4 regions of the Ferdinandcohnia sp. FSL W7-1320 genome follow, and region 1 is predicted to be linked to each of the others. Evidence: riboswitches for the same ligand, from Rfam matches in the RefSeq annotation. Region 1 holds a riboswitch; each other region holds the start of a gene.

The links. Region 1 has a riboswitch for S-adenosylmethionine ahead of NST91_RS06385 (O-acetylhomoserine aminocarboxypropyltransferase/cysteine synthase family protein). Riboswitches for the same ligand answer to the same signal wherever they lie in the genome.
Region 2: linked by a shared signal. The riboswitch ahead of metK (methionine adenosyltransferase) and the one ahead of NST91_RS06385 (O-acetylhomoserine aminocarboxypropyltransferase/cysteine synthase family protein) in region 1 are both predicted to bind S-adenosylmethionine.
Region 3: linked by a shared signal. The riboswitch ahead of mtnW (2,3-diketo-5-methylthiopentyl-1-phosphate enolase) and the one ahead of NST91_RS06385 (O-acetylhomoserine aminocarboxypropyltransferase/cysteine synthase family protein) in region 1 are both predicted to bind S-adenosylmethionine.
Region 4: linked by a shared signal. The riboswitch ahead of NST91_RS21370 (methionine ABC transporter ATP-binding protein) and the one ahead of NST91_RS06385 (O-acetylhomoserine aminocarboxypropyltransferase/cysteine synthase family protein) in region 1 are both predicted to bind S-adenosylmethionine.

Annotation. Positions count from the first base shown of each region.
Region 1 covers NZ_JBBPAM010000001.1:1,265,638-1,273,679, reverse strand. The annotation lists gene NST91_RS06390 (methionine ABC transporter ATP-binding protein) at 1-921, opposite strand, end outside; SAM riboswitch class I at 1,073-1,180, opposite strand; gene NST91_RS06385 (O-acetylhomoserine aminocarboxypropyltransferase/cysteine synthase family protein) at 1,286-2,608, opposite strand; SAM riboswitch class I at 2,679-2,779, opposite strand; gene NST91_RS06380 (MFS transporter) at 2,969-4,369, opposite strand; gene NST91_RS06375 (TerC family protein) at 4,419-5,195, opposite strand; gene NST91_RS06370 (thioredoxin family protein) at 5,396-5,701, opposite strand; gene NST91_RS06365 (toprim domain-containing protein) at 5,781-6,134, opposite strand; gene NST91_RS06360 (YusG family protein) at 6,282-6,527, opposite strand; gene gcvH (glycine cleavage system protein GcvH) at 6,671-7,054, opposite strand; gene NST91_RS06350 (arsenate reductase family protein) at 7,164-7,523, opposite strand; gene NST91_RS06345 (acyl-CoA dehydrogenase FadE) at 7,718-8,042, opposite strand, start outside.
Region 2 covers NZ_JBBPAM010000001.1:1,401,513-1,409,554, forward strand. The annotation lists gene NST91_RS07125 (ABC transporter ATP-binding protein) at 1-470, opposite strand, end outside; gene NST91_RS07130 (ABC transporter substrate-binding protein) at 768-1,754, opposite strand; gene NST91_RS07135 (alpha/beta hydrolase family protein) at 1,911-2,720, shown strand; gene pckA (phosphoenolpyruvate carboxykinase (ATP)) at 2,864-4,453, opposite strand; SAM riboswitch class I at 4,736-4,897, shown strand; gene metK (methionine adenosyltransferase) at 5,290-6,489, shown strand; gene NST91_RS07150 (gamma carbonic anhydrase) at 6,701-7,225, opposite strand; gene tbcS (tetraprenyl-beta-curcumene synthase) at 7,346-8,042, shown strand, end outside.
Region 3 covers NZ_JBBPAM010000001.1:3,649,838-3,657,879, reverse strand. The annotation lists gene NST91_RS18050 (carbon-nitrogen family hydrolase) at 1-713, opposite strand, end outside; gene NST91_RS18045 (pyridoxal phosphate-dependent aminotransferase) at 810-1,985, shown strand; SAM riboswitch class I at 2,125-2,231, shown strand; gene mtnW (2,3-diketo-5-methylthiopentyl-1-phosphate enolase) at 2,308-3,546, shown strand; gene NST91_RS18035 (2-hydroxy-3-keto-5-methylthiopentenyl-1-phosphate phosphatase) at 3,549-4,217, shown strand; gene NST91_RS18030 (methylthioribulose 1-phosphate dehydratase) at 4,204-4,824, shown strand; gene NST91_RS18025 (acireductone dioxygenase) at 4,846-5,391, shown strand; gene cbpA (cyclic di-AMP binding protein CbpA) at 5,568-6,197, shown strand; gene NST91_RS18015 (Spo0E family sporulation regulatory protein-aspartic acid phosphatase) at 6,500-6,760, shown strand; gene NST91_RS18010 (MFS transporter) at 6,885-8,042, opposite strand, start outside.
Region 4 covers NZ_JBBPAM010000001.1:4,374,617-4,382,658, forward strand. The annotation lists gene NST91_RS21345 (DHA2 family efflux MFS transporter permease subunit) at 1-126, opposite strand, end outside; gene glsA (glutaminase A) at 250-1,179, opposite strand; gene NST91_RS21355 (iron-containing alcohol dehydrogenase family protein) at 1,337-2,425, opposite strand; gene NST91_RS21360 (MetQ/NlpA family ABC transporter substrate-binding protein) at 2,450-3,289, opposite strand; gene NST91_RS21365 (methionine ABC transporter permease) at 3,320-3,991, opposite strand; gene NST91_RS21370 (methionine ABC transporter ATP-binding protein) at 3,981-4,994, opposite strand; SAM riboswitch class I at 5,079-5,184, opposite strand; gene NST91_RS21375 (ABC transporter ATP-binding protein) at 5,370-6,068, opposite strand; gene NST91_RS21380 (ABC transporter ATP-binding protein) at 6,061-6,825, opposite strand; gene NST91_RS21385 (ABC transporter permease subunit) at 6,837-7,850, opposite strand; gene NST91_RS21390 (ABC transporter permease subunit) at 7,851-8,042, opposite strand, start outside.

The DNA of each region.
Region 1 (8,042 bases):
ATAAGATCCATTTTGGGTTTGTGAAATTTTCCCTTGTAAAATATTCACTTCCACCTTAAAATCTCGGATTAATCTTGTAATTAATGGCATTTCAGCATCTTCACCAACAAAGCTAAGCTGAACCATTTTTCCATTTGGATAACGATCTAATAAATTCTCAACCGTTTCTTTTGTTTCTTCAGGCTCTGTCACTTGCTGAACGAAGCGTTTTGTAATGTTGGCTTGAGGCTTTTTAAATACATCAAGCACTCTTCCCTGTTCAACAAACTTCCCATTTTCCATTACTGCAACTCGATGACAGATTTTACGAATCACATGCATTTCATGGGTAATTAATACGATTGTTAACCCTAAACGCTCATTAATATCAACTAGCAAGTCCAAAATAGAGTCAGTTGTTTGAGGGTCTAATGCAGATGTTGCTTCATCACATAGTAAAACCTTCGGATTATTGGCAAGTGCTCTTGCAATTCCAACCCTTTGCTTTTGACCACCACTTAGCTGTGATGGGTAAGCATCTTCTCTTCCTTCCAGTCCTACAAGCTTAATAAGCTCATTTACCCGTTCTTCTCTTTTAGTTCTTGGCACCTTTGCAATCTCCAGGGGAAAGGAGATATTTTCCCTAACTGTTCGCGACCATAGTAGGTTAAAGTGCTGAAAGATCATACTTATTTCTTTACGAGCATCACGTAATGCTTTTCCTTTAATGGACGTGATATTATGACCAGCAACAGAAATATTCCCTTCTGTTGGAGTTTCAAGCCCATTCAATAAACGGATGAGTGAACTTTTACCCGCGCCACTGTATCCAATGATTCCGAAAATTTCACCTTCATTTATCTGAAGGTCAATATTGTTAACTGCTGTTACAGAATTTGTATTTGTTTGATAAATCTTTTTAACATTTTTTAGTGTTATCACGTTGTCACACCTTCTATTCAGAGAAAACTATGTTTAGTGTATGCGATAATGTAAATAAATAAAGATAATAATTATTCAAATATGCCACGCATATAAAAATAAATGCCTTTCTGCAAAAACGAGCAGAAAGGCACAATTTTGTGATTCCTTCCTCTCATCTTCCAAAGCCCAAAGCTTTGTGTGAATTGGCACCTTTTCAACAGACGTTGACGGTTGCTGGGTTTCATCGGGCACATCCCTCCACCACTCTAAATAAGAGTTATCAGATTTATTTAATTTTTATTATCATACTAAAACAACACGAGAGTAATCTTATCATCTCTATATAAGGGTGTCAACGAAAATATTGTGAACAATTTTTCAGTTATGCAGTCGGCACTGATAAGGCTGAACTGGTTCCATTTGCAGCTTTAATGGCTTGCTCTAAATCTTCTAAAATATCTTCCACATTTTCAATACCAACAGATAAGCGGACTAAGTCCTCTGATACACCAGATGCCTTTAAGTCTTCTGGGCTCAATTGTTGGTGTGTAGTACTAGCAGGGTGAATAATTAAGCTTTTTGCATCTCCTACATTTGCAACATGTGACCAAAGCTCAACACTATTGATTAGCTTTTCGCCAGCTTCTCTTCCACCTTTAATACCGAATACAATTACCGCTCCTGCACCTTTTGGTAAATATTTATCAGCTAGTTGTTTATTTGGATGGTCCTCTTCACCTGGATACAACACCCATTCAACCCCAGGGTGATTTTTAAGATAAGAAACAACTTTTTTCGTATTCGCAATATGCTCCTTCATTCGAACATGCAATGTTTCTAAACCTAAATTGAATTGGAATGAATTATATGGACTAATAGCTGGACCTAAATCACGTAGTAGTTGAACTCTTGCTTTAATTATAAAGGCTACTGGTCCCAATGCTTCCGCAAAGACTAAATCATGATAACTAGGATCTGGAGTTGTAAATCCAGGGAACTTTGGTGAATTCCAATCGAATTTACCTCCGTCTACTATAATTCCACCCATGGTTGTTCCATTACCTAGTAACCATTTTGTAGCTGAATGGATAACAATGTCTGCTCCATGCTCAATTGGTCTACATAAATATGGTGTTGCAAAAGTATTGTCAACAATTAGTGGAATACCTGCTTCATGAGCAATGTTAGCAACTGCCTCAATATCTAGTATATCTAAGCTAGGGTTTCCGATTGTTTCAGCAAAGATTGCTTTTGTATTTGGTGTTATTGCTTGACGGAAATTTTCAGGATTTTTTGGATCTACTAAATGCGTTTTAATTCCATATTTAGGTAGAGTATTAGCAAATAGATTATACGTTCCACCGTATAAAGTAGAAGCAGATACAATCTCATCTCCTGCTCCCGCAATGTTAAGGATTGAAGTCGTAATGGCTGCCATTCCGCTAGCAACTGCTAATGCACCTACTCCACCTTCTAATTGAGCTACTCTTTCTTCAAAAACAGTAGTAGTTGGGTTGTGGATTCGAGTATAAATATAACCGTTTTCCTTTAATCCAAAGAGATTTGCTGCATGTTCAGTAGTATTAAATTTGAACGCATTTGATTGGTAGATAGGAACTGCTCTAGCACCGGTTACTGGATCTGCCTCAAGACCCCCATGTATTGCAATCGTTTCTGGTCTGAAATTTTTTTGTTTTTCACTCATATTAATCTCTCCCTCTTTGATTAAATAAAAAAACCTCTTCGATAAGAAGAGGTTGTATGTATGGTCTCTCTTCTTATCTTTCAGGCAAAAAAAGCCTGCTGGATTTAGCACCGTGTAAATACCGGTTGCCGGGTTTCATAGGGCCATTCCCTCCACCACTCTTGATAAGATAAACTATTAAGTTTTTACTTTTATGATTAATTTGATGTTAACCCTTTTTCATTCACAAGTCAATGAAAATATTTTGAAAAAACAAGATATTCCAAATTACTTGTATTTTTTGTGAAAATCGACAACACTAATTAAACATTCATGTTAATGCTACAAAATTCGTCCATTTTTCCCGGGAAATACGACATATTAAGATATTTTCGCGATTTGTTTTTCCTCTTTCTGAAAGGATTTCCCAGTAAAAACAAATAGGAAATAGAGAGAACCTATTAAATATAAGACAGATGTAATTGTAAAAACATAAGCATAGCCCCAATAAGCACCATACAGCATCACAATCGAGGTTGATATTGGCCCCATTAAAGCCCAGCCTAATGAAAATACCATTTGGTTAACAGAGTTGGCCAGTCCTTTCATAGAATCATCAACCCGCCCCATAACAAGAGATGCTTGGATCGGGTTTCCTGCATTCATTAAGGCTTGTCTAAATAAAAAGCCAATGGCCGCTATGTAAAGATTTTCGGTATACCCTGTCAGCAAGAGGAAAGGCAATGATGATAGTTGTAGATAAACAACTGCTCGAACTTCTCCTACCTTACTAACAATGGCTGGTCCAATAATCATCGCGATCGCTGTTGCTGCTTGTCCCAATGATAAAATGAGACCAATTACTGTATTACTTGCTAAAAACCGGTCAGCAAAATACAAATTTAGGTAAGGAATAACTAATCCTGATCCAAACCCTATGATCATTTGAGCAAATGCAAACATCGCAATTAACTTTATTTGTGATTTATTTGTTCGCAGCTTCTGCCTAAATGACGCCACTGTTTTAATCTCAGGTTGTTTCCTTGGCTGTTCATTCATTTTAAGTATCGGTAAAATACCAGCCATATAAATGATAGTTGCAATTAATAATGTGATTCTTACACTCCAAAGTCCACTCAAATGAAAGATAAATTGAAAGGCATCAGAAAATGCCCCTCCCGCAATATTTCCTACTACTTGTGCGGCCATCATGATTGCTGAATGAAAACTAAAAAGGTGAACCCTTTGTGAAGATGTGGAGTTTTCCGCTAACCACGGGATTCCAGATACTTGAATAAATGCAGTCGACACCCCTGTAATAAATGCAGTTCCAATCAGTAACTGATCAATTTCTAGTATACTTCTAGCAAAAAAGGCGAATGTAGAAATCGCAACTCCAAGAACCATCACTTTCTTTCTGCCAAATTTATCACTCATAAGCCCTGCGGGTACGAGAATTAAGGCAGATGCTAAAGCAGTCATTGCAATAATTGTTCCGTTCGTTTGCTCGGAGTAACCTAGCTCTCTTACATAAAAGTTATACATGATTGTGTACATACCCATGCCTAATTGTGTAAAAACAGTTGCTAGGATAAATCGTTTGATGTTTTGATTGTATGCTTTATATTGCGTTTTCCATCCGGTGACAATGCTCATATGTGCTCCTATAATTATGTGATAAATATGATATTTCGACTCCCTAAATATCATACAACTTTTTAGACAAATTGCAATATACCGAATACAAAAATGATGTATATTTTTAAAATAAATAAAAGCGATAACCCAATTGGATTATCGCAGTTAAACAGACATTATTCTTTCGCTTTTTTTATGCATTGCCTTCTTGAAGCGTTTTCTTATTACTTGGTGCAAACCAACCGAGTAGTGCAATGCCAACTAATACTCCATAGAAGATAATTGTCCAAACAGTACTATGCGGGAAATCATGGTCTAAAATACCAATATCCTCATGAGCAAGGGTAATTACAGCAAGTTTGACACCGACCCAGGCGACAATTGCATATGCGGTTGTTTCCAATGCAGGTCGCTTCTCAAGAAGTTGCACAAACCAAGTTGCAGCAAACTTAATCAATACGAGGCCAGCAATACCCCCAAGAAGAATAACAATGAATTGCCCTCCATCCATACCACCGAAATTGCCAAGAGGTGATTCTGGAAGACCAAGGGCTAGAGCAACCGCAGCTAAGATTGAATCAATAGCAAAAGCAAGATCCGCTAATGCAATTTTTCCTACAGTTGGCCAAAATCCTTTACCAGCAGATTCTTTTTCATCATCCTTATGAATGTCCTTATTTTCCTTACCAAACTTTGCTTGGATGATATGCTTTAATCCTAAATAAAGAAGATAAGCTGCCCCTATCGCTTGTATTTGCCAAACGTTTGCTATAAAGGAAATAGCAAAAAGTGCTCCAAAACGGAAAACAAAAGCCATGAGTATTCCGTAATTGATTGCCTTTTTTTTCTGTTCTTCAGGTAAATGCTTGGCTATGATTGCTAGAACTAGAGCATTGTCCGCTGATAATAACCCTTCCAAACCAATTAGGATTAACAATGCCCAGGCATATTCAAGCCATATTGACTCCATGAATGTCTCCCCCAACTTTTAGGAAATTTCCAATTCATGAGTTTCCCTTTTTTATAGTACTCTTTTTAGTATGAGTACAAAGAAGCACGATAAACGGAGTTGTTTTAGGTAATATGTTTAAAATTTTCCTTGGGTAGAAAATTGTAAGGCATAGCACATTCAATAAAAAAACCCAAGAATGCTGATATCCATTCCTGGGCTTATGTTTTTGATAAGATTTCAACCAAGTAAGGAACTGAGTGAAAGGCATAATACTTTTGCGCAACTTTTCCTTCTTTTACATGCATTAAACAAGGAACACTTTCAATTTGCCAATTGATTGCTTTCTTTGGTAAATAATTAAGATCGCTCTTACCGATTATTACGTTTGGTAACAATTCAGCGACGACAGTCATCATTTTCGAAGCTACCTGACAGGTTCCGCACATCGGAGTGAATAAATAAAGCCAAAACTCCCCCGTGTTCGTGAGGTGAGTATCAATTTCGTGTTCATTCCATTCCTTCATCTTTACAACAACCTTTTATCTTGTTAATTGTTGTTTATTTTACCATAATTATTGAAAAAGTATAGGATACACGCTTGGCCTAAAGTAAGTATTCAGCGTGCACATCTATGTTTGCTGAAAGTAGTACCGTAGCAATATGTTGTTCAGGGGCAGTCGCAACCTCCCGATACATTTTATCGATAAACAAATGCCGTGCTTCTGGAAACTCGCGTTTAAACTGTTTTCTAAGCTTATCTCCTGCACGGTCGGCATCAACTAAGATATAAACATCTTTATTAAACAAATGCTCAATTAATTCGTCCAGTTTGGAGATACTAATCGTTCCGTTAGTACAAATAATCTCAACTGGTTCATTCACAACCGCTTCGACTTTCTTTTTATCTGTTCTCCCCTCAACAATGATTACTTTTTCATTATCGTCAAAAGCCACCATTTCATCACCTTGTTTCAAGTGTACATTAATCTGATATATACTTCTTCGATGTATACAACTGCTTTTCCTTCATTTTATAGCGAAGAATATAATTTGGTGAATCATAAGGAAACAATAGGGAAAAAAAGACAGTGGGTAACCACTGTCTTAACACCAACCATTTTCATCATCACAATCGACATATTTCATATCTGGGTTAGAAGGTATATCAGCATATGTGAAAATTTTGCTCTCTTCTTGCTCATATCCCTGCTTTAATTCATATTGAGCCCCTTCATTTGTAAAACGGATCTTTCCGATTTGTTCTTTTTCAACATATAATTTCATTTCATTATCTCCAAGCTTTCCAACCACTCGGTCAGTCACTTCAATTCGAGTATGTTTCAATACCATTACGAACACCCTTCCATCGGTATTTAATTTTAGAGTGTCCATTAAGAGAAACTTCATTCTGTTTGTCATTGTCCTTGTAGGGATAAAAAAAGAAAAGAGCCGATAGGAACTTTTTCCTGTTTTCGGCTCTTTTTATAGAAATCTTAGTCTTCTTTTATCATTTCTTCATATTGTTCAGCTGTCATTAGATTTTCAATATCACCAGCATTTGCAGGCTCAATTACGATCATCCAAGCTTTTTCATATGGAGATTCGTTTACGAATTCTGGGCTGTCGTCAAGGTCTTCATTTATTTCTACAACTTTACCGCTGATAGGCGCATAAAGTTCAGAAACCGTTTTAACAGATTCAACACTACCGAATGGCTCATCTGCTTGTATTTCATCGCCTATCTCTGGTAGTTCAACGAATACGATATCACCTAACTCAGATTGTGCAAAATCAGTAATCCCAATGCGTACTTTTTCCCCTTCGACTTTCACCCATTCGTGTTCTTCAGAATAACGTAATTCTTTTGGCGTGCTCATCTTGTACCCTCCATTAATTCGATATTATGAAATAATTAGTGTCCATTTTGATGAATAGTCTCAATAAAATGGATTATGTAAAAGTCCTTATTAAGGTCTTTCATCCGATTTATTTTGCCCAAGTGCTTTCAAACTGAGCCTCATTAAAACCAACAGTTACCTTCTTACCATCGCTAGTGAGTGGGCGCTTAATTAGCATTCCATCAGAGGCTAAAAGTTCTAACAATTCATCCTCGGAGGCTGTACCAATTTTGTCCTTCAATCCAAGTTCACGGTATTTTTGACCACTTGTATTGAAGAATTTCTTTATTTCCAATCCACTTTTTTGGTACATTTCTTTTAATTGCTCTTTTGATGGGGGATTCTCCACAATATGTATGTCCTCAAAGGTAACCTGATGTTCTTCAAGCCATTTTTTCGCTTTTCGACAGGTTCCACATTTTGGATACCAGTAAAATGTTAAAGCCATATTCTCACCACCCCTACAACATACTCCCCAAATATTTTAACATATAAAATTTTGAAATAACAACGATTCTCTAGATTCCCAAGAATAATTTCGACTCATTTCTCGTTTATCCTGCTAAAAAAAGAAAAAACCCTCTTACTTCAAGAAAAAAAGCCCCTATTATAGGAGCTTTTTCTAGCCGTTCAAGTTGGGAATTACACAGTGTATTTTTCAGCCTCGATAAGTGTTGCCGCAATTTCGCGTTTTTTCGCAATTACATTTACAGGGGTATGACGAGTTAATTTACGGAGTGCAGATGTCATCATCCGTAAAACATCACCTTCTTCTGTTGCAACAAGTGTTTCTTTAGCATGAGCTTCAATTTCATTAAATGCTTCTTGAACAAATACTTGAGTATAAAGGATCTTTTGTTGATTTTTATCTTCACCTGATTTTTTGATTGCTTTTTCTGTACGAAGAACGACAGATTCCATCGCATAAATATTTGCAGCAATGTCGGCAATATTTGCAAGAATCTCT
Region 2 (8,042 bases), 140 kb from region 1:
AGAAGAATTTTTGGGTTTGTTGCGAGCGTGCGAACCAATGCGGCTCTTTGTCTCATCCCTCCTGAGAGCTGTTTCGGATAAGCTTTTTCGACCCCTTTCAAGCCAATTTCTTCAAGTAGATCTAAGGTTTTTTTTCTTGTTTGCTCTGTTTCTTGGTTCATGATTTGCAAGCCAACAAGGATATTCTCTTCAATTGTCTTCCATGGAAATAAGTAGTCCTGCTGCAGCATATAGCCGATATCTGATTTCGCTTTTTCAATCTTTTTACCTTCGATCAAAACCTCTCCGTATGTCGGTTTTAATAATCCAGCAATAATAGAGAGTAATGTGGTCTTACCACACCCACTAGGGCCGAGAAGAGAGATAAATTCTCCCTCCTCGATTGTGAGTGAAATATCCTCGAGTGCGGTCGTTGTAGAATCCTTTGTAAAATAAACATGGTATATATCTTTTATTGACAAAAAACTCATAGTAACACTCCTATTAACATGTGTTCAAAAAGGAGGATGAAAAGGACCGCGCCGGTCTCATATCCTATCCTGCTGGCACTTGCACATCCTGTGCGTCGAAAGTTCAAGGCAGCGCGAGCTCCCGAGTACCGGAGCGACGCAACTGTTTGAGTTAATTCCACAGCAGCCTTTCGCTGAGGAATTGACCTCGTGGAACGAGTGGACGCAAGCAGCGCATTACCTAGTTATTCATCGTGTTCTCTGAGCAATGTACGAAGAAATTCGATGTGTCATTTTCACCGGACTTTTTGAACATCTTTATTTAGAAATTACTTTTTCAGCAATACTTGTATTCACAAGTGTGTTGTAATCAATTCTCTTTGGTAATTCTCCTGCTTCATCCATAATGTCTTGAAGGTTATTCCAAGCTTCCTCTGATAAAACAGGATTAGTTGCGTAAGAGCCTTGATTCTTGTAACGTTCAATAGAAGAAGTGATTAGATCAAGCGGTGTATCTGGGAAGAACTCTTGAACGGATTCTGCGATTTCATCTGGGCTATGGGAATCCACCCATTGCTGTGCTTTATAGATCGCTCTTGTGAATTTTTCAACAGCTTCTTCATTTTCATCAATAAAGCTTTGCTTTGTCATAAAGGATGTATATGGGACCTTCCCAGATTCTTCACCGAATGATGCTACAATATAGCCACGGCCTTCTTTTTCAAAAAGGCTTGCAGTTGGCTCAAATAACTGGACGAACTCTCCTGTGCCAGAGGCATAAGCACTAGAAATATTCGCAAAGTCGATATTCTGTATAAGATTCAAATCACCATGTGGGTCAATTCCATGCTTTTTTAATACAAACTCCCCAACCATTTGTGGCATACCGCCTTTACGTTGGCCAAGGAATGTACTATCTTTGAGTTGCTCCCAGCTAAAGTTTTCGATGTTTTCTCTTGCGACTAAGAATGTACCATCGGTTTGTGTAAGAGCTGCAAAATTAATAACAGGGTCGGTTGAGCCTTGTGCCTCAACATATATGGATGTTTCAGAACCTACTAAGGCTACCTCAGCACCACCAGAAATTAACGCAGTCATGGTCTTATCTCCACCTGGTACTGTTGTTAATTCAATTTCTAAGCCTTCTTCTTCAAAAAATCCTTCGGTAATCGCTACATACTGCGGTGCATAAAACACTGAACGAGTAACCTCTGCTATACGGATTTTTTGAACCTGGTCATTATTACAAGCGGCTAACGGAATAATAAGCAGTAAAGCAAAAAGGCTTGCAAGAATACGACGCATGTATTCATTCCTCCTTGACAGTTCATCTGTCGACTATAGTAATTTCTTAAGATAGAATATGAAACGTGACAAAAATGTGTGAATGCCTATTTTTGCGTTTTTTTAGAACATTTAAAGTAAAGGTTGTACAATCATGTTGTAGAGAGGATGGATAATATGGTGGAAGGCACTATTATTGAAAAACAGAGATACCCGTCTCCCAATCCGGCAATCAATCTTTATTTAATTACATATTGGAGTAAAGGACTAAAAGTGAAAGGTTATCTGGCTGAACCAAAGGAAGAAGGTGTATATGACGGTTTTTTATATCTACGTGGTGGAATAAAAAATGTAGGGATGGTCAGAATCGGTCGCATCATCCAATTTGCTTCAGAAGGTTTTGTAGTGATGGCACCTTTTTATCGTGGAAATCAGGGTGGTGATGGTAATGAAGATTTCGCCGGTCATGATAGATATGATGCATTTTCTGCTTTTAAAGTGCTTGAGGAACATGAAAAAGTGAACCCGACCCGGATTCATGTCTTTGGATTTTCACGCGGAGGAGTAATGGCCCTTCTTACGGCCATTCAGCATCCCGGGATCTGTTCACTCGTTACATGGGGTGGTGTGAGTGATTTAAGTCTAACGTATGTGGAACGAAACGATTTACGGCGAATGCTAAAGCGGGTAATTGGAGGAACACCTACAAAATATCCAGAGCGTTATAAATGGAGAACACCATTATACGAACTTGAAATGCTGGAGGCTCCAGTTCTTATTATTCATGGTGAAAAAGATAAAAATGTTTCTATTAACCATGCATATCGACTAGAAAAAAGAATAAAGGAACTCGGAAAAGAGGTAGAAAGTTGGTATTTTCCACTATACACTCATTATTTTCCGCCACATGTAAATCGAGAAACAGTAAGACGATTGACGGAGTGGATGAAAACGAGGGAGCCCCATACAAAAAAGCTCGAGGACTAATTTCCTCGAGCTTCCTTTATTTCCAGCTCCAACGCTATTACGTTCGAGGTCACAAGCCAATCCGTCAAAAGGGTAAGGAAGCACCTTCTAGCAAGATCGTCTTTTACTTGAAAGGGCTGATCAAGACGATAACGTATTTGATATTAAATGCGTGGTCCGCCCAATAATTCGATTTCTTTAGCAACATTAGAGAACTTCTTGAAGTTTTCTTTGAATTTCACAGCTAATTCTTTTGCTTTTACATAGTATTGACTTTGGTCCGCCCATGTTTTTGATGGTTGAAGTACATCATCAGGAACCCCAGGAATATGAATTGGAATTTCCAGACCAAAAATATCATTCTTCACAGTTTCAGCATTATTTAATTCGCCTTCTAAAGCAGCTTGAACCATTGCGCGAGTATATGATAGTTTCATTCTGCTTCCAACGCCATATTCTCCTCCAGTCCAACCTGTATTCACTAGGAATACTTGAACATTGTGTTCATCGATCTTTCTACCTAACATTTCTGCATATTCTGTTGCAGGAAGTGGTAGGAATGGTGATCCAAAGCAAGTTGAGAATGTTGCTTGTGGAGCAGTAACACCACGTTCTGTTCCTGCTAGTTTACTTGTATATCCACTTAAGAAATGGTACATGGCTTGTTCCTTAGTTAGTTTACTGATAGGAGGTAAAACACCAAAAGCATCCGCAGTTAAAAATACGATTGTATTCGGATGACCTGCAATACTAGGAACAATAATATTATCTATATTATCGATTTGGTATGCAGCTCTTGTATTTTCAGTTAATGAATTATCATCATAATCAGCTATTCTGGATTCTTCATTTACAACCACATTTTCTAACACAGAGCCAAAGCGAATCGCATCGAAAATTTGTGGTTCCTTCTCGCGAGAAAGGTTGATGCATTTAGCATAGCAACCGCCTTCAATATTAAACACGCCAGAGCTAGACCAACCGTGTTCATCATCGCCAATAAGACGACGTTTTGGATCTGCTGAAAGAGTAGTTTTTCCTGTTCCAGATAGACCAAAGAATAGTGCAACGTCACCTTCAGGGCCTACGTTTGAAGAACAATGCATGGAAAGAATATTTTTTTCAGGCAATACATAGTTCATCACAGAGAAGATTGATTTTTTAATTTCTCCAGCATATTCAGTTCCTCCGATTAACACTGTTCGTTTTTCAAAGGAAATAATAATGAATGTTTCAGAGCGAGTACCATCTACCTCAGGATCAGCTTTAAAATTTGGTGCACAAATAACTGTGAATTCAGGTTGATGTGTATTTAGATCCTCTTCTGTTGGTCGAACAAACATTTGTTGAGAGAAAAGGTTATGCCAAGCATATTCATTGATTACTTGGATTGGCATGCGTACTTTTTTGTCTGCACCTGCATATCCATTGAATACGAAAATCTCATCTTTTTCTGTTAAGTATGAAAGTACTTTTGTATAAAGTTTTTCATATACTTCTTCAGAAATTGGTTTGTTTACCTTACCCCAATCAATTCTATCTTTAGTAGATGCTTCTTCTACGATGTATTTGTCTTCAGGTGATCTTCCGGTGTACTTCCCAGTTGTCGCACGTATAGCCCCAGTCGAAGTAAGGATTCCCTCTTGTCTAGATAGTACTTTTTCAACTAAAATAGGAACAGATAGGTTATGAAGTGCGTTTTTTCCATTCACTAATTCTAATAGCTGCTCATTTGTAACTTCAACTGAATTCATGTTAAACCATCCTTTATTAATTTTTAAATTTCCATAAATTATCTCAAATTTACAATTAGTATAACACATTAATAAAAATAGTCTATACTATTTAACGTATTTTACGTAACATATCATTAAAAAGTGCGCGCAGATTCTAAAATAGTCCTTTATAATCGATAATTCTTTTATAGTTTGTCAATATTGAGGAAATAGTGTGACACACTTCGACTTTGTTTTTTTTCGGAATTCTGTTGACACCTTAAGGACTACTGCGATATCATATGTCATTGAACGGATACTCTCTTATCCCGAGCTGGCGGAGGGACAGGCCCAATGAAACCCGGCAACCATCACTTTTCTTACATATCAAATGGTTTTTAGTGAAACCTATTAGTAGGTCTCCACATTCGAAAAAGTGATAAGGTGCTAACCTGAGCAAGGTATGTCCTTGATCGATAAGAGTGAAAGGCTGGATAAACGATAAACCTTTCCTCGAAATAGTAGGAAAGGTTTTTTATTCTTTATTGGTTTTATTGATGTTACTTAACGCGTGATATGTGTTTAAATTATTCTCGGAGTTCGATTCCAACAGAATAATGTTAAAGCCTCCGGCGGATGCCTCGATTTTTTAGCGGAAATTTTTCGCTTCCTGTGGCAACCGTCTGTATGACCCACATCGTGTCGGCCTAAAGATCGGGCGCAAAAACGCCAAGGCACATTTGATCGTAGATAACTGTTCATTTAATATAGGATAGAAAATCGTGAAGGTAACAATACTAAGGGAATGAGTACCGTATCAATGAATGTCAGAACTCGAACTATTCGATTCTGAATCCGAAAAGGAGGAAGCGTTTGTGACAAATAGACGCCGTTTATTTACTTCAGAATCTGTTACAGAAGGACATCCAGATAAAATCTGTGACCAGATTTCAGATTCTATTTTAGATGCGATTTTAGCAAGTGATGCAAATGCACGCGTAGCGTGTGAAACTTCTGTCACAACAGGTCTTGTACTTGTTGCGGGAGAAATTACAACTTCTACATATGTAGATATCCCAAAGATTGTCCGTGAAACGATTAAAGAGATTGGCTATACACGAGCAAAATACGGATTTGACTATGAAACTTGTGCAGTTTTAACATCCATTGATGAGCAATCTCCAGATATTGCAATGGGGGTTGACCAAGCGTTAGAAGCACGTGAAGGTCAAATGACTGATGAGCAAATTGAAGCAATTGGTGCTGGAGACCAAGGATTAATGTTTGGTTATGCTTGTAACGAAACAAAAGAATTAATGCCTCTACCAATTTCATTAGCTCACAAGTTATCACGCAGACTAACAAAGGTACGTAAAGATGAGATTCTTCCATATTTACGTCCAGATGGAAAAACTCAAGTTACTGTTGAATACGATGAGAACAACAATCCAGTTCGTATCGATACGATTGTTATTTCAACCCAGCACCATCCTGAAATTTCATTAGAGCAAATTCAACGTAATTTAAAAGAACATGTAATTAACCCTGTCGTTCCTAGTGAACTAATTGATGAGAATACTAAATATTTCATTAATCCTACTGGCCGTTTTGTAATTGGTGGTCCTCAAGGGGATGCTGGCTTAACTGGCCGTAAAATTATTGTTGATACGTACGGTGGTTATGCACGCCATGGCGGTGGCGCTTTCTCGGGTAAGGATCCAACTAAGGTTGACCGTTCAGCTGCATATGCTGCTCGTTATGTTGCGAAAAACATCGTAGCAGCTGGTTTAGCGGATAAATGTGAAGTTCAGCTTGCGTATGCAATCGGTGTTGCACAACCAGTTTCTATCTCTGTAGACACATTTGGAACCGGAACTGTGTCAGAGGATGTACTTGTAGAATTGGTTCGTGATAATTTTGATTTACGTCCTGCTGGAATTATCAAGATGCTTGATCTACGTCGTCCAATTTATAAGCAAACCGCTGCATATGGTCACTTTGGTAGAAATGATCTTGATTTACCATGGGAGCGTACTGACAAAGCAGAAGCGCTTAAAACACAAGCTGCAAAATAAGAAAGAAAAAAGCTCGCCTTAATGGTGAGCTTTTAACTTTATTCAGCTGAAATGCTATGAGTGGTTGGATGAAAGCAAATAGATTATCCAATTTAGTATCAAACTTGACTGAATAAAGTTAAAGCCTCCGGCGGATGCCATAGATTTTCAAGGGCAATTTTTTGAGCAAGCTCAAAAAAATCTGGGCGTAAATACGCCAAGGCGTATTTGATTAACCGCGTTTTTCTTTTTGTAATTCCTTATAATGCTGCCCTTTTTCCACATATTCACGGCGAATTCTGGCCATATCTTTTTTATCTTCATCATTTAATTCACGAATAACTTTAGCTGGTCTTCCGAATGCAAGAGTGTTTGGTGGAATCTTTTTGCCTTGTGGAACTAGGCTTCCGGCACCTATAAAAGCCCCTTCACCAACCTCTGCCCCATCAAGAATAATGGACCCCATTCCGATTAGCGCATTTTTACGGATAATAGAGCTATGTAGGATCACCTGATGACCAATTGTGACATCATCTTCAATAACTAAAGGATTATTTGGGCTTTGATGCAAGGTTGAGTTATCCTGAATGCTCACTCTTTTTCCGATAATGGTCGGTGCCACATCCCCCCGTATGACAGTATTAAACCAAATGTTTGTTTCCTCACCAATTTTTACGTCACCAGTAACTGTCGCATATTCCGCAATATATACAGAGTCGGCAATTTCAGGATATTTCCCTTTGTATGGATAAATCATAATAGTTACATCCTTTCGTTTGATATTCGATAAATAATCATTTATGGTAAGTGTATCAACTTTTACAATTATCGTAAATCGTACATATATTCAATGTTCCTAAATATTGAGGTGATATCGATGGTACCAACAAAACCGATTAGTTTAATGAAGAAAGTGTATCGTGAGGTATTTCCGATTGTACATCGTGAATTATCAATTTGGAAAAAGAAAGCGGAGGCTATTCCAAATGAGGAACTTCGGAGACAGGCATTAGCGAGTATTCAAACTAAAACGTTTCACTGTGAAGGTGGAGCAATTCTCGCCTTATTATCAGAAGGACAAATGGAGGAATGCATTCGATTTATCGTTGCGTATCAAACGATTAGTGACTATCTAGATAATCTTTGTGATCGAAGCACCTCGCTTGATCCGTTAGATTTTAGCTCGTTACATGATTCTATGCCAGATGCCTTACGACCAGGATGTCCAACAAAAAACTATTATCAATTTCGAGAAGAACAGGATGATGGGGGTTACTTGGAGAGCCTAGTAACAACCTGTCAGGATGTTCTTCACAACCTTCATCATTATGATAAGATTGCTGATTATTTACAGGAGTTGGCAAGTTATTATTGTGCTTTACAAGTTCATAAACATGTAAAGGTAGAAGAGCGAGTTCCAAGACTTGAGAATTGGTTTAAAGATCACCAAAAGGATTTGCCAAACATGGAATGGTATGAATTCTCAGCCTGTTCAGGGTCTACACTAGGGATTTTTTGTTTAGTTGCTTACGCTTTTCATGAAGAATTCAACGAGGAGATGGCCAACAAAGTTC
Region 3 (8,042 bases), 2.4 Mb from region 1:
ATTTCTCCAACTAGAGTTGTGCTTTCAGTACCTGCTTCAGCAATAATGTTTCCCCAAGGGTCGATAACCATCGAATGACCTCCGAATTCATTATTAGGATTACTTCCAACACAATTACATGCAACAACATAGCACTGATTTTCAATCGCTCGACTAAGGAGTAATGTTCGCCAATGCTCAAGGCGAGGAAGTGGCCATTCTGCTACCACGAATAAAACTTCTGCGCCACTTGTTGTATGTGCACGAATCCATTCTGGGAAGCGAATGTCGTAACAAATCACACCAGCTGCTGGTACATTTTCAATTATGAAATCGCCTTTTGCTTCACCGGCCTTTAAATACAAATGTTCATCCATTAGCTTGAATAAATGTAGTTTGCTGTATTCACTTAGCAATTCTCCGTCTCGATTAAAGACAAACATCGTATTTGTCACACCTTGCTCCGTCTTTTTGGCTACAGAGCCTGCTACAATATTTACAGAGTATTGTTTTGCTAAGGTTTTTATAAACGTTTTTGTTTCATCGCCATTTTCATCTGCAATTTCATCTAATCTTGTTAAATCATATCCAGTCGTCCAAAGCTCTGGAAGGATGATAATATCAGGTTTGTCCTGATTCATTGTCTTTTCGATTTCTTTAGAAATTTGGGCAAAATTCTCTTGCGGTTTACCGAATTGAATATCATACTGTATACAAGCAATTTTAAGATTCATTTGGTATCCTCCCAGTGAAAATAATACTTTACAAGTTAACTCTAACAATATATTATTTTTGGTTAGTATTTCAAGTATTTTGAAGAAGGTGTAGATATGAAAAATTTCCAACAATCTGAAACCCTGCAAAAATTACCGAAACAGTTTTTTGCTTCTCTTGTAGCTAAGGTGAACAATGTAGTTGCCCAAGGGCATGATGTAATAAATTTAGGTCAGGGGAATCCTGACCAACCAACACCTCAACATATTGTTGAAGCTCTTAAAAAGGCTGCCGATCAGCCTAAATTTCATAAGTATTCTCCATTTCGTGGCCATACATTCTTAAAGAAGGCAGCGGCAGAATTTTACCAACGTGAATATGGTGTTGAACTTGACCCTGAAACAGAAATCGCGATTTTATTTGGTGGAAAGGCTGGATTGGTAGAGATTCCACAATGTCTATTAAATCCTGGGGATGTTGCATTAGTACCTGACCCTGGTTATCCAGACTATTGGTCAGGTGTTGAGCTTGCAAGAGCTGAAATGGCCTATATGCCTCTGAAAGAAGAGAATTACTTTCTACCAGATTACACAGAAATTGATTCAGAAAAGCTTGAAAAAGCAAAGGTAATGTTCTTAAATTACCCGAATAACCCAACAGGGGCTATTGCAACGAAAGAATTTTTTGAAGATACAATTTCTTTTTCGAAAGAACATAATATTTGTGTGGTACATGATTTTGCATATGGTGCGATTGGATATGAGGGGAAAAAGCCGATCAGCTTTTTGGAAGTTGAAGGTGCCAAAGATATCGGTATTGAAATATACACACTTTCAAAAACCTATAATATGGCAGGCTGGAGAGTGGGCTTTGCGGTTGGAAACCCAAGTGTAATTGAAGCAATAAATCTAATTCAAGACCATATGTACGTGAGTTTGTTCAGTCCCGTTCAAGTAGCAGCTGCATCCGCACTGACCGAGTCACAGGACTGTGTAAAAGAATTAGTAGACAAATATGAATCAAGACGGAATGCATTCATTGGTGCCTTAAAAGACATCGGATGGGATGTGAACGCACCTGAAGGCTCATTTTTCGCATGGTTACCTGTACCTAAAGGTTACACATCAGTTAGTTTTGCAGACCTATTACTAGAAAAAGCTCATGTTGCTGTAGCACCAGGAATCGGCTTTGGTGAATATGGCGATCGATATGTACGTGTTGGTCTTTTAACTGACGAAAATAGACTTGTTGAAGCTGCAAATCGAATTAAAAAACTAAACTTGTTTAAATAACCATTAAAATTTAAAAGTTAAAAAATGTTTGACAAGAAAAATAATTCCTGTCATAATCCTAATTAAATTCAATTTCGTAAAAATTAAATTTAGATTGAGCTTACTTAAAACATGGCTCAATATAATAATAGAATCTATTTTCTTATTAAGAGCAGGTGGAGGGACTAGCCCAGTGAAGCCCGGCAACCGACTTACAAATTGTAAGCACGGTGCTAATTCTTGCAGCATTAAGCTGAGAGATAAGAAGATGTTAGTTTGCTAACCTCTTCTTATGAAGAGGTTTTTTTCGTCTTATGGAACATTTTGAAATGAGGGTTGAAAAATGAGTGAAGTGATTGCTACGTATTTGGTGCATGACACCGGGGACAACTTAGTGAAAAAAGCTGAAGGTATCGCACTCGGCTTAACAATCGGCTCTTGGACAAATTTACCAAAAATAGAACAAAACCAACTTAAAAAGCATAAAGGTATAGTAATAAGTGTCGAGCATTTAGATTCAGACAACAGAGCAAGTCAATATTTAGGAAAGCAAGTAAAAAAGGGAATTATTAGAATAGCATACCCAAGCGCTAATTTTAGTGCAGACCTACCAGCTGTTTTAACAACTACCTTTGGTAAGCTTTCCTTGGATGGGGAAGTTAAACTATTAGATTTGGAGTTTTCTAGTGAATTAAAATCCACATTCCCTGGTCCGAAATTTGGAATTGAAGGCATTCGTGCAAAACTTGGAGTATATAATAGACCGCTGGTAATGAGTATTTTTAAAGGGGTCATTGGAAGAGACATAGCCTATCTCAAGGATCAGCTTCGTGAGCAGGCACTCGGTAGTGTGAATATCATCAAGGATGATGAAATACTCTTTGAGAACACGTTAACACCTTTGGAAACAAGAATCACTGAAGGGAAAAAGGTACTTGAAGATGTGTTCAAAGAAACCGGACAACGGGCACTTTACGCTGTAAACTTAACCGGAAGAACATTCGAATTAAGGGAAAAAGCTAGGAAGGCAGTAGAGTTAGGTGCTGACCTACTATTGTTTAATGTTTTTGCTTACGGAATTGATGTACTTCAAAGTTTAGCAGAAGACCCGCAAATTTCAATACCAATTATGGCCCATCCAGCTGTAAGTGGGACACTCACTCCTTCTGAGTTTTACGGATTTTCTAATAAGCTATTACTAGGAAAATTACTTAGATATGCTGGGGCAGATCTTGTCTTGTTCCCTTCACCATATGGTAGTGTTGCGCTTGAAAGAGAACAGACACTAGCAATTGCAGAAGAGTTAACAAAAAATGATGAGGTATTTAAACCAACATTTCCTGTTCCTTCAGCCGGAATCCATCCAGGCCTAGTGCCACTACTAATCAATGATTTTGGAAAAGATAGTGTCATCAATGCCGGTGGCGGTGTTCACGGACATCCTGATGGTGCAATTGGGGGCGGAATAGCCTTTAATGCTGCAGTTGATGCAGTACTAGGTGGAAAGACACTTATTGAATTTGCAAAAAATAGCCCTGAGCTTAAAAAGGCAATTGAATTATGGGGATATAAAGAGGTATAAAAATGAATAAACCAATTATCTTCTGTGATTTTGATGGTACAATCACGAATACTGATAACATTATTGCCATCATGAAAAGATTTGCTCCCCCTGCATGGGAGGAGATCAAGGACCAAGTTCTCTTACAAACAATCCCGATACAGTTGGGAGTGAGTAGAATGTTTGCGCTTTTACCATCAGCATCGCGTAAGGAAATTACAGACTATATACTCAACCATGCAGAAATACGAGAAGGATTTAAGGAATTTGTTGCGTTTACAAAAGAAGAGGAAATTCCCTTATACATTGTCAGCGGTGGGATTGATTTTTTTGTAGAGCCATTGCTTGACGGACTCGTTCCAAAAGAGCAAATTTACTGTAACAGATCCGATTTTACAAATGAAAAAATAAAGATTGTATGGCCATACACTTGTGATGATGAGTGCACAAACGAGTGTGGCTGTTGCAAGCCAACGTTGATTCGTAAGTTTGCAAATCAGGACGATTTTAAGATCGTTATTGGTGATTCCATTACAGATCTTCAAGCGGCTAAACTTGGAGACAAGGTCATTGCTAGAGATTTTCTTGTCCAAAAATGTGAAGAACTTGGAATTAATCATTCTTCATTCCATTCCTTTTTTGATGTAATAGAGATTCTAAAAAAGGAGGTTCTAACAAATGCTTCGAATTAAGCAATGGACAGAGCTTGCAGATATAAAAGATGAACTTGCAGCGCGTGATTGGTTTATGGGGACAAGTGGAAATCTTTCCATAAAAGTATCCGACAATCCTATCACATTTCTTGTTACAGCAAGTGGCAAAGATAAAAAGAAAAGAACTGATGAGGACTTTTTATTAGTGGATGAAGCAGGTTATCCAGTTACTCCTACTCACTTGAAGCCTTCGGCAGAAACACTTCTGCATGTTGAAATCTATAACAAAACAAATGCAGGTTGTAGTCTTCATGTTCATACAGTTGATAATAATGTCATTTCTGAACTATATGCTGACAAAGGAGAAGTTGTATTCAAGGGGCAGGAAATTATTAAAGCGCTTGGTTTATGGGATGTGGATTCAGAAATTAGAATACCAATCATCCAAAATGATGCTGATATCCCTACACTTGCAAGAAATTTTGGCAAGTATGTCACTAGCGACTTTGGCGCCGTACTGATCCGAAACCATGGAATCACTGTCTGGGCTAACAATGCATTTGATGCAAAAAAACATTTAGAAGCATATGAGTTTCTTTTTAGCTATCATTTAAAACTATTAGCATTAGCCCCTTTAAGGGTATAAAAAATTCACGAGGTGAGAAAAATGGCAAATATTAAATTACGTAATACAGGTGAGAGACTAGAGGGACAAGAAGAGGTAGCAGCATTTTTAGAAGAACAAGGTGTCCTTTATGAACATTGGGATACTAACAAACTACCAGAGGAATTAAGAGGAAATTGTAGAATTACGGATGAGCAAAAAGATCAAATCCTATCGATTTACGAAGCAGAAATCAAATCACTTGGTGAGCGTAACGGATATCAAAAATGGGATGTCATCGCATTGTCCGATGCTACTCCTAATCTTGATGAGCTTTTAAAGAAATTTGAACAAGTACATGTTCATACAGAAGATGAAGTACGTGCAATCGTAGCAGGACATGGAATTTTCATTATTAAAGGAAGTGGCGATACTGGCTACTTTGATGTTGAATTAGAGGCAGGGGATGTTATTTCTGTTCCTGTTGACACACCACACTTTTTCACACTAATGGATGATCGTGAGGTCGTAGCAGTTCGATTATTTATTGATCCAACTGGTTGGGTAGCTCATCCATTCCAAGACCCAGAGTTTACAGGTACAAAATAGGAATAGAAGGAGCTTTATGGTATTTTCCATAAAGCTTTTTTATATCAAAATGTTTAGAATATTCTTTACACATTAGTGTAAATATGTTACATTTTTGTTCATTGGAAAAAGAAATATTCTGATGCATATACTATAGGTAGTTGGGAATTCTTTCTACTGTAAGAGGAGTGGAGACTATGAAAATTCGCTATAATTTTGTTGAAAAATCAGATGTAAAATATTGTAACGACGATTTTACCGTCCAACAAGCACTTCAATTTTTAAATGAAACAGGATATCGGTCTGTGCCGGTATTGTCAAAAAATGGTACAACATTTGAAGGTTTAATTTATAAAGTTGACATTTTAGAGTACCTCTATGAAAAGAATGGAGATGCAAATGGAAGTATTCTTACCCTTGTCGAAAGTAAGGATGCATTTGTTTACGATGAGGATTCCTTCTTTAAAACATTTTTAACAATTCGTCGTTTGCCGTTTATTGCGGTGCTTAACTCCGAGAAAGAATTTCTTGGAATTATTACACATTCTAATGTTATGGATGTCCTTGAGGATTCATTTGGTATGCGGACAGGTGGATATACACTAACAATTGCTACGATTGAACATAAAGGTGCGATAAAAGATCTTGTATCTCTAATCCGTGACGTTAACATAGATGGAATGTTAACTCTGGATAATGGTGAAAAATACCTCCGTCGCATTATCCTAAATCTACCGGGAACTCTTGGAGAGGATAAGATTCAAGCTATCAAAAGGAAGCTCGAAACGAAAGAATTCCGTGTTACACATATCGATCGAATTAAATAAGAAAAATTTTAACCTATGGGTGAATTCCTGTAGGTTTTTCTATTGAAGTTTATGTCGGTTCCTGTATTATTTCGATTGTCGAAAAAGGTTGAATGGCAGCTTGGAAGCGATTTCGTACACAAATTTGTAAATTTTTTTAAGAAAAAAATGTCTATTTTTGCGAATCTATTTACATAAATAGTAGATTTTGTAATAATTCATAGAGTAGCAACTCAGCATGCACCAAAGGTAGTATTGGTTGGCATACGATAGTTGTATGCGGCGTTAGAATTTTCTAACGTGTGAATAAAGGAGTGGAAGTTTTGGAAACTAGACGTATAGATTACAAACAGATACTATTAGAGGATATTAATAGAAAAAGAGAAGAAATGATTGCTATCGCTAATAGTACGGGGTTTACAAGTAATGAAACAATTGAATGTAGTCAAGAACTTGATGAACTTATAAATATCTATCAACGAGCAGAAACAGCAGAACGAAACCATTCACTTTTTCGTCAGTTTTTAAAGAGAGTCATGTTATTTTTCTTACTTCAAAAAGTCAGCTATAAATCACAATCATAAAAAATATAACCTACCAAACAATTCATGAAAATGGATTGTTTATTTTTTTGCGAAGGGAAGAGGAATTTGCAAGGTTATGCCAAGACTCAATAAAAAAGGACGCATACGCGTCCTGAAAATTGTGTTATCCTGCATTATTCCACTCATTAAGCTTATGATCAGTAGGTAATAGGAAGGCCAATAATCCTAACAATGGAAGGAAGCCCATCATAATGATGGTTGGTGTTAACCCGATTGCGTCGATGATAGCACCAATCCCAACGCCGCCTATAGCCCCCATACCGAAGGCGAGGCCAACAATTAATCCTGACATCATTCCGATTTTTCCTGGAACTAATTCTTGAGCATAGACAACAGTAACAGAGAAGCTTGATAGTAGCATAAACCCAATAACTGTAACGAGCACGATTGCCACATGAGGACCAACAAACGGGAGAATCAGTGCTAATGGTGCTGTACCTAATAGAGAAACAATGATGACATTTCGTTTACCGAATTTATCAGCCAATGGTCCCCCAAAGAATGTTCCTAAGGCCCCTGTGGCTAAGAATAAGAAAATAAATATTTGTGCTTGTGAAATGCTGTAACCATATTTTTCAATTACATAAAATGAGTAAAAATTTGTGATGCTTGACATGTACCATGTTCGAGCAAATACAAATAGCACGAGAACAACTAATGCGAATTTGACAGCTTTCATGTTTCGCGGAGCAGCTGAAATGGCCTTTTTTACTTTCTTTTGAAGCTCAACTGTTTTTAGTGTTTTAGAATACCATTTAGCAATATATATAAGTAGTCCGACTGCAAGCGCAGCAACTAATGAAAACCAAATGGCCCCAAATTGTCCTAGTGGTACAAGGATTAAAGCAGTAATGACAGGTGCCAGAGCTTGACCTGAATTCCCCCCAACTTGATAAATCGATTGTGCCAATCCACGTCTGTTACCTGCACTCATGTAGGCAACACGGGACCCTTCGGGATGGAAAATAGCTGAACCTATTCCAATAAATAGAACTGAAAGAATGATCGTTAAAAAGTTAGGTGCAAATGCGAGGCCAATGACTCCAAAAAAAGTAGAGGTTAATCCAATTGGCAAGGCAAATGGCATTGGTTTTTTGTCTGTATACCAACCGACAACAGGTTGAGCAACTGAAGATACAATTTGTAACGCAAAGGATATTAATCCGAGCTGCGTAAACGTTAATCCCATTGATTGTTCTAAAATTGGGAACATCGCTGGAATAATCGCTTGTATGGAGTCATTGAGCATGTGGACAAATCC
Region 4 (8,042 bases), 3.1 Mb from region 1:
TTCCGTCATAATTGAAGGTAACGCGACATTTAATAATGTATTATTTAAAAATGAAATAAAGGCACCAACCATCAAGACGGCAAGAATACCGTATTGAGGGCGTACTTGTTTTTCGGAAAAATCCATTAAACTCCCCCCACATTAGACGTTAAGTTCATAATTTTATACTACTGTTTTATTTAGCCATAAGATATATCTTATAACACGACTTTTTGGATTGCAATAAAAAGTATCTCAGTTTGGATACTCCTAGAACATGCTAAGGTTATAGGTTTTAGATAGGAGCTCAAGAAGTCTTATTCCACCTATACTATTTCCCTTTTCATCTAAGGCGGGACCTAATATTCCAATCCCAAATTTGCCTGGAACAGCCCCCATTATCCCACCGGATACACCACTTTTTGCTGGTATCCCGATCTTTATGGCAAATTCACCAGAAGCATTGTACATGCCACAAGTCACCATAAATGTTTTACAAATGCGTGCTACATTTTTCGGCATTATTTGTTTACCCGTATCCGGATCGATACCATCAAGAGCAAAAACAACACCTATTCTAGATAAATCCAGGCAATTCATTTCGATTGCACATTGTTTTGTATAAAGATCAATGAGCTCTTCTACGTTTTCATCAATGATTTGATGTTGTTTTAAAAAATAACATAAGGCTCGATTAAGATGTGCCGTTTCATATTCAGACTGCGCAATTTCCTCATTGTAATGGATAGTGTCATTGTTTGCTAATTCACGAATGAATGTGAGTAATCGATGAAATCTCTCATCAACAGTGTTCCCTTTTATCATATGGGTAACAGCAAGTGCGCCAGCATTAATCATCGGGTTTAGTGGCTTTGAGGGAACCATTGTTTCTAGCTTTGCAATCGAGTTAAACGGGTCACCAGTCGGCTCCATTCCGACACGCTCAAAAACATACTGTTTGCCCCTATCCATCAAAACGAGAGCAAGAGATACGACTTTGGAGATACTTTGTAACGAGATTTTTTTTTCAATATCTCCTGCGGAAAAGCAACGTCCATCAGGAAAGTTGATTGCAATAGACAGGTCATTCGGGTTTGCTTTCCCAAGTGCGGGTATATAATCTGCTACACGCCCATTCTTTGTTATTTGGCGAGCTTCTTTCACTAATTCCTTTAATTCATCATTCGATTTACAAGGCATTTTCATCACCACTAGTAGTCTTTACCAAATGAGTTTTTACTATGTTATAAGCAGGAGAATTTGCTAACTTAGCCTTTTCTCAATTAACCACGATTGCCAAAGGGTTCGTGTTCTTCACAAAAAAAAGACAAGACGTCATCGTCTCATCCTCTATATGTTATGCTCTTGTATATTTCTCAAGCGTCATAATCGCATTGCTTACGTCCTTTGCTTTGATTGATCCGATTGGCATCAAATGGATAGACTCTCCTGGGATTGTAGATTTCTCGGCTACTTGGTTAATACGTTCCACCGAAACATCAGTTACTCCAAGATCCTCAATAGACTTTGGCAATCCGAGTTTCTTATAAAACGGTAGTAGTTCTTTTATCTCGTCCAGCTTATTCTCTAAAACAAGCTGAATCAAAATCCCATAGGCAACTTTCTCTCCATGTAGAGCGGAATGAGTCTCTTCCAAAACCGTCAACCCATTATGTATAGAATGAGCTCCGGCAATTCTGCCGTAATGGTCCCCAAAGCCACCAACCATACCACCAAGTGTAATGATTGTTTCAAATACCTTTATAAAATCGTCATTAAGCACCCCACTTTTTGCGGCTTCAATCGCGGCTTCGGCATGTTTCACTAAAAGATCCTTACATTGCTTAGCGGCATAATGCGAGACCAACAATGGTACCGGCTTGTTTTCAATCTTAGCCATTTGAACATCTGCTTCATACCATTTTGCGAGTGTGTCACCAATTCCAGCGATGAACATTTCTAGCGGTGCCTTCAATAAAATCCTTGGCTCAATCAAGACCAAGCTCGCATTATTCGGATAAATATCGTAGCGAATGAATGTCCCACTTTCATTATAAATCACACTTATCGGCGTCCACGGTGCGCAATTTGAAGCTAACGTTGGGATTAGCACGTAAGGTTTTTGGGAAAGATGGCTTGAAGCCTTGACTAAATCAAGAACCTTTCCGCCACCAACTGCAATCACAGCATCGAACGATTGTTTTTTAATAAATGATGAAAGGGATTCAATTTCAGTGATTGAACACTCTCCATTATATGAATATTGTTCCGATTGAATCTCACGAAACTTTGGTATATATTCCTTTGCTGCTTTCCAAGACTTTTTCCCATGAACGAATAAAACTTTTTCATAGGAGCGCTCAGCAAGCTTTACTTCAAGTTTGTCTAATATACCTTCAGATACAACATACTCACTAGGGGCCCCATAAACCGAAATGACATCCACTCTCACCACTCCCTACTTATTTGCTTAGTTTTCCATCCATGCTGGCTTACCAAAGCCTTTGAATTCCTCATCAATCACTTTTTCGAAATCCTCAGATTCTACTACTGCTTTTAAATCTTTCGCAAACTGTGAATCATTATTTTTTGCACTAATTGCAACTACATTTCGGTATGAATCAGACATATCTTCAAGTGTAAGTGCATCTAATAAATTCATTTTTGCAGCTAATGCAAAGTTACCTGGGACTGCAGCTAGATCAGCACTTTCAACAGAACGTGGTAATTGACCAGCTTCAATTGGTTGGAATTTTAAATTCTTTTTATTTTCGTCAATATCTTTTTCTGAAACTGTTAATGGGTCTGCATCCTTTGCGATTGTAATAAGCCCCGCATCACGTAATGTGTTTAATGCACGTGCTGCATTTGTTGGGTCATTTGGAAGTGTTACAGTTGAACCCTCTTTTACTTCATCGATTGATTTATAAACATTTGAATAAATTCCCATTGGTGCTGTCGGAACATTAATTAATGCAGTTAAATCCATGTTGTTTTCTTTTTCAAAGTTTTCAAGATAAATTGTGTGTTGAAATAGATTTGCTTGAATATCACCATTGTCTAATGCTTTGTTTGGTTGGATATAATCACTGAATTCAACAATTTCTACTGTGTATCCAAGTTCTTCAAGTCCTGGCTTAAGAGCTTTTTTAGCCATATCACTGTATGGTCCTGCTGTTGCGCCAATTTTTATATCTTTTGATTCTACAGCTGAGTCTTTACTTTCACCATCATTGCTTGCGCTACTTCCACAAGCTGTAATAACGAATGCTACTAAGAGTAAGATAATTCCTGTTAACCACTTTTTCATTTTTTTTCCTTCTTTCTGTTTTTATGTTATTTATCTTTTATCTACTACCTTTGCAATGTAGTCACCAAGGAGTTGTATGACTTGAACTAAAATGATTAAGATTAGGACTGTCGCAAACATGATGGTATTGTCGTACCGGTAGTAACCAAATCGGATTGCTAAGTCTCCGATTCCTCCACCACCAACAGTACCTGCCATGGCTGAAAATCCAATTAAGCTAATAAGTGTTAAGGTAACACCAGATATAATTCCAGATCGCGCTTCAAGGAGCAACACATCTTTTATAATCATCCATGGAGTTGCTCCCGCTGCAATCGCAGCTTCGATTACACCTCGGTCAATTTCCCTTAAAGCTGTTTCCACAATTCTAGCGAAGAATGGAATCGCAGCAACTGAAAGTGAAACAGATGCTGCAGTCGGCCCAATCGTTGTGCCTACGATGAAATTCGTGATTGGAATCAATGCAACAAGCAAGATAATAAATGGAATTGAACGAATTAAGTTCACGACAAACCCTAAGATGCTTTGAACTACTTTGTTTTCTAAAAATAATCCTTTGTCAGTTACATATAGAAGAATTCCAACTGGAAGTCCGATTACAACTGCAATAAGTAATGAAATAGCAATCATATAAATAGTTTGGAAAAACGCTGTATTGATATCAGGGAGAAGCTCCATGAGATGATTTAAATCAATTTCCATCACGTAACACCTCCACTTGTGCAGCACGTTCCTCAATATAGTTCAGTGCTGATTTGATTTCTTCTTTATTTCCCCTCAACTCCATGATAAAAATACCTAGTGCTGATTCTTGAATGTATTCAATGGAACCATGAAGGAAATTTCCTTTTACATTGAAAGTCTGAAGCATATCTGATATAACACCCTCACCGGCAATTTTTCCTTTAAAGGTAACCTTCACGATTGGGCCTTTACATGAATCAAGAATGATTTCAGGAATCTCAAAGGAAACAACACTTTCAATAAATTCCTTTGTTAGTTCAGTGTTCGGGTTTGCAAATACATCATAAACAGAACCTTCTTCGATTACCCTTCCATCTTGCATAATCGCCATACGGTTACAAATTTCCTTCACAACATCCATTTCATGCGTAATTAGGACAATTGTTATGCCAAGTTCTTTGTTAATCTTTTTTAATAGCTTTAAGATTGATTTAGTTGTTGTTGGGTCAAGCGCGGAGGTCGCTTCATCACAAAGCAACACTTTAGGATCGTTTGCGAGCGCTCTTGCAATCCCAACTCTTTGTTTTTGACCACCACTTAGCTGCGAAGGATAGACATCCTTTTTATCTAATAGACCTACCATTTCGAGTAAATCCTCGACACGTTTTTTGATTTGTTCCTTTGGTAGATTGGCAGCTTTTAAGGAAAACGCAATATTTTCGAATACTGTTTTTTGACTTATTAAATAGAAGTGTTGAAAAATCATTCCGATTTTCAAACGAGCGATGCGCAGGTCACTAGCTTTTAGAGAGGTAAGATCTACCCCATCTACCAAGATGTTTCCAGAGCTTGGTCGTTCAAGCAAGTTGATACAGCGCAGCAGGGAGCTTTTTCCTGCGCCTGAATAGCCAACGATGCCAAAGATTTCGCCGGCTTCTATTTGAAGAGTAACATTATCAACACCTGTGACGGTCACTTTTTTTGTTTTATATATCTTTGAAAGATTGCGAATTTCAATCATTTAAATACCTCATTCATTTACCAGTTTTTTAATGCAAAAATACCTCTTTCATCTGAAAGAGGTATCGAAATAAAAATTTATCTCGACTTATCTTTCAGAATGAAAATCATTCTGCAGGAATTGGCACCTTCCCAAAATGGGGGTTGCCGGACGTCTTAGGGCCTAGTCCCTCGGTCGCTCTGGATAAGTTTGATTATTTATGAAATTTATTATAGTTAGATATTACTAGCCAGTTAGTATTATGTCAATAACAACATTACACTATCAAAACAGTGTTAAACGTTTCCATTCTTATTGTAGCAACGAATCTAAATTTTAAAAAATATTATTATCGGATAGTAAATAGCCCATTCCCGGGAATGGGAAGGGCTATTGTTAGCTGCTTAACGCGAGATGTTGATACGCGATATCCATATTGTTTTTTAGTTCTTCGGGATTGTCGTGGTAAACTACTTTTCCTTTACTTAAAATATAAACATCATCTGCTATTCTCAAGGCAGTTGAGATATTTTGTTCTACTAGCAGCATCGACATTCCGGATTCTTTTAATTTTAAAAGGACATCCATCACTTCACTGACCATTAAGGGTGACAATCCTTCGGTAGGTTCATCAAGCAATAAGATTTTTGGATTTCTCATCAATGCTCTTCCGATAGATAACATCGATTGTTCCCCTCCACTTAAGGTGCCAGCATGAGATTTTTCACGTTCCTTTAAGCGTGGAAAATAGTGAAAAATCTTCTCTAGATTCCAATCTCCTTTTTTCAAATCAGCGAAAACGGTTAAATTTTCTGTTACGGATAGGTTCGGAAATATTCTTCTCCCTTGGGGAACAATCCCAATCCCTTTTCTAGCAATTTGATGACTTTGAAGAGAGGCAATATTTTTACCTTCAAACAGGATTTCACCTTGTACTTTATTTACAAAGCCAATAATTGAATGCATGGTTGTTGTCTTACCCATACCATTTCTTCCCAAAAGGGTAACAACTTGGCCTTCTTTCACTTCAAGGTTCACTCCATGAAGGATGTGACTTGAGCCATAGAAGCTATTAACATCTTTCAACTTAAGCATGTGCAGCCTCCTCCCGCCCTAGGTAAATTTCCTTAACCTCTTCATTTTCGCGAACCGCTTCTGGTGTACCATCTGCAATTAGTTTTCCTGTATGTAGGACAATCACTCGGTCCATATTACCGAACAACACATCAATATCATGCTCAATCATACAAATCGTTACTTCTCTTGGTAACTTATTAATTAGAGCAATAATCTGGTCGGTTTCAACCTGTGACATTCCTGCTGTTGGTTCGTCTAACAGTAGAATCTTTGGCTTTCCAGCAATCGCCATGACAATTTCAATTTGTCTCTGCACACCATAAGATAGCTCTTGTACCTTTGTATCGCTATACTGATCAAGATTCCATTCCTGTAAAAGGGCATCCGTTTCTTTATGCAATGCTTGATAATTTTTGGGACTTACCTTCTTCCACCAATGCGTATGCTCTTTCCTCATTTTCTGTAAAACAAGGAGAACATTCTCTTTCACCGTTAATCCAAACATTAGATTGTTCTTCTGGAACGTTCGCACTATTCCACTTTCTGTCCTTTTATAGTTTGGTACCTTTGTAATATCTCGGTCATAATAGGCAATTGTTCCACCTGTCGGGTTCAAGTCTCCGGCGATCATATTGAAAAAGGTTGTCTTACCAGCGCCGTTTGGACCAATTAATCCCACACGTTCTCCAACTGTCACATCCAACGTAATATCTTCAATTACTTTTAACCCACCAAAGTGCTTTGATAGATTTTGAATGGAAAGAATTGTAGTCATCACTTTCCCCCCTATCCATTTATTTTTGATTGCTGTTTAATTGGTTCAATCGCTTGCTCGACATAATCTTCCACTACAGGTTTTGGCCTTGTCTTAAAAATTCTCCCTGTCAGATTAGAGAACAGCCCTGCAATTCCGGAAGGAGCAAAGATCGTAAATAGGATGAAGGCAGTACCAATAATCATCATCCAGCTTTCTGTGTAAGAACTAATAATTGTCTCCAACACAACGATGAATGCCGCTCCAATAACAGGTCCCCAAAGTGTTCCTGCTCCTCCAACTAGCACCATGATCAGTACCGAACCAGACACTGTCCAGTACACATCTGTTGGGGCTACGAAGCCATTGAAAAACACATATAAACTTCCAGCCAATCCACCCAAAGTACCAGCAATCAAAAAGCTAATGTTTTTATAGAAGGTTGTGTTATATCCAATCGACTTCATTCGGTCTTCATTTTCTTTTATTCCAATGAAGACGTACCCAAGTGGGGAATGAAGAAGTCTGTTAATCACGATCATAACTATTGCAAATACGACTAATACAAAATAATAGATAAACACTTGATTGGATAGGAGAAAATCTCCAAACAGGCTTGGAGAAGGAATACCTGATAATCCATTAGATCCACCCGTTACATCTGTCCATTGATAAATGATAGAGTAAACCATCTGGGAACAAGCAAGTGTTAGCATCAAAAAGTAAAATCCGTGTGCCTTTGTTGATACAAAACCTATTAAAATAGCTAATAGAAAGGCAAGCAGCATTCCAATTGCAATCGTTAGAAACACATTTGTAGATAAATGACTTGCCGCAAGACCAGTTGCATAAGCACCAGCACCGAAAAATGCAGCATGCCCTAGGGAAACCAATCCAGTCTGACCAACTAGGATATTTAAACTAATGGCGAATATTCCAAAGATCAAGATTTCCGTAAAAATGTTTACGTAATAGAGAGAAACAAAAAATGGAGCAGCAACCATTAATAAGAATAATACACTTCCTTTAATCCACTGTTTACCCATTTATGCCCTCCTTCCTATCAATCCTTGCGGACGGATAATTAATACAGCAGCCATCAATGCAAATGTAATGATTAAGCTTAGTTCTGGGACATAGAAACGACTAAATGTTTCAACCATACCCACTAAAAGGCTCGCAACAATCGTTCCGCTTACCGACCCAAGTCCTCCTACAACGAGAACAACAAGGGATAA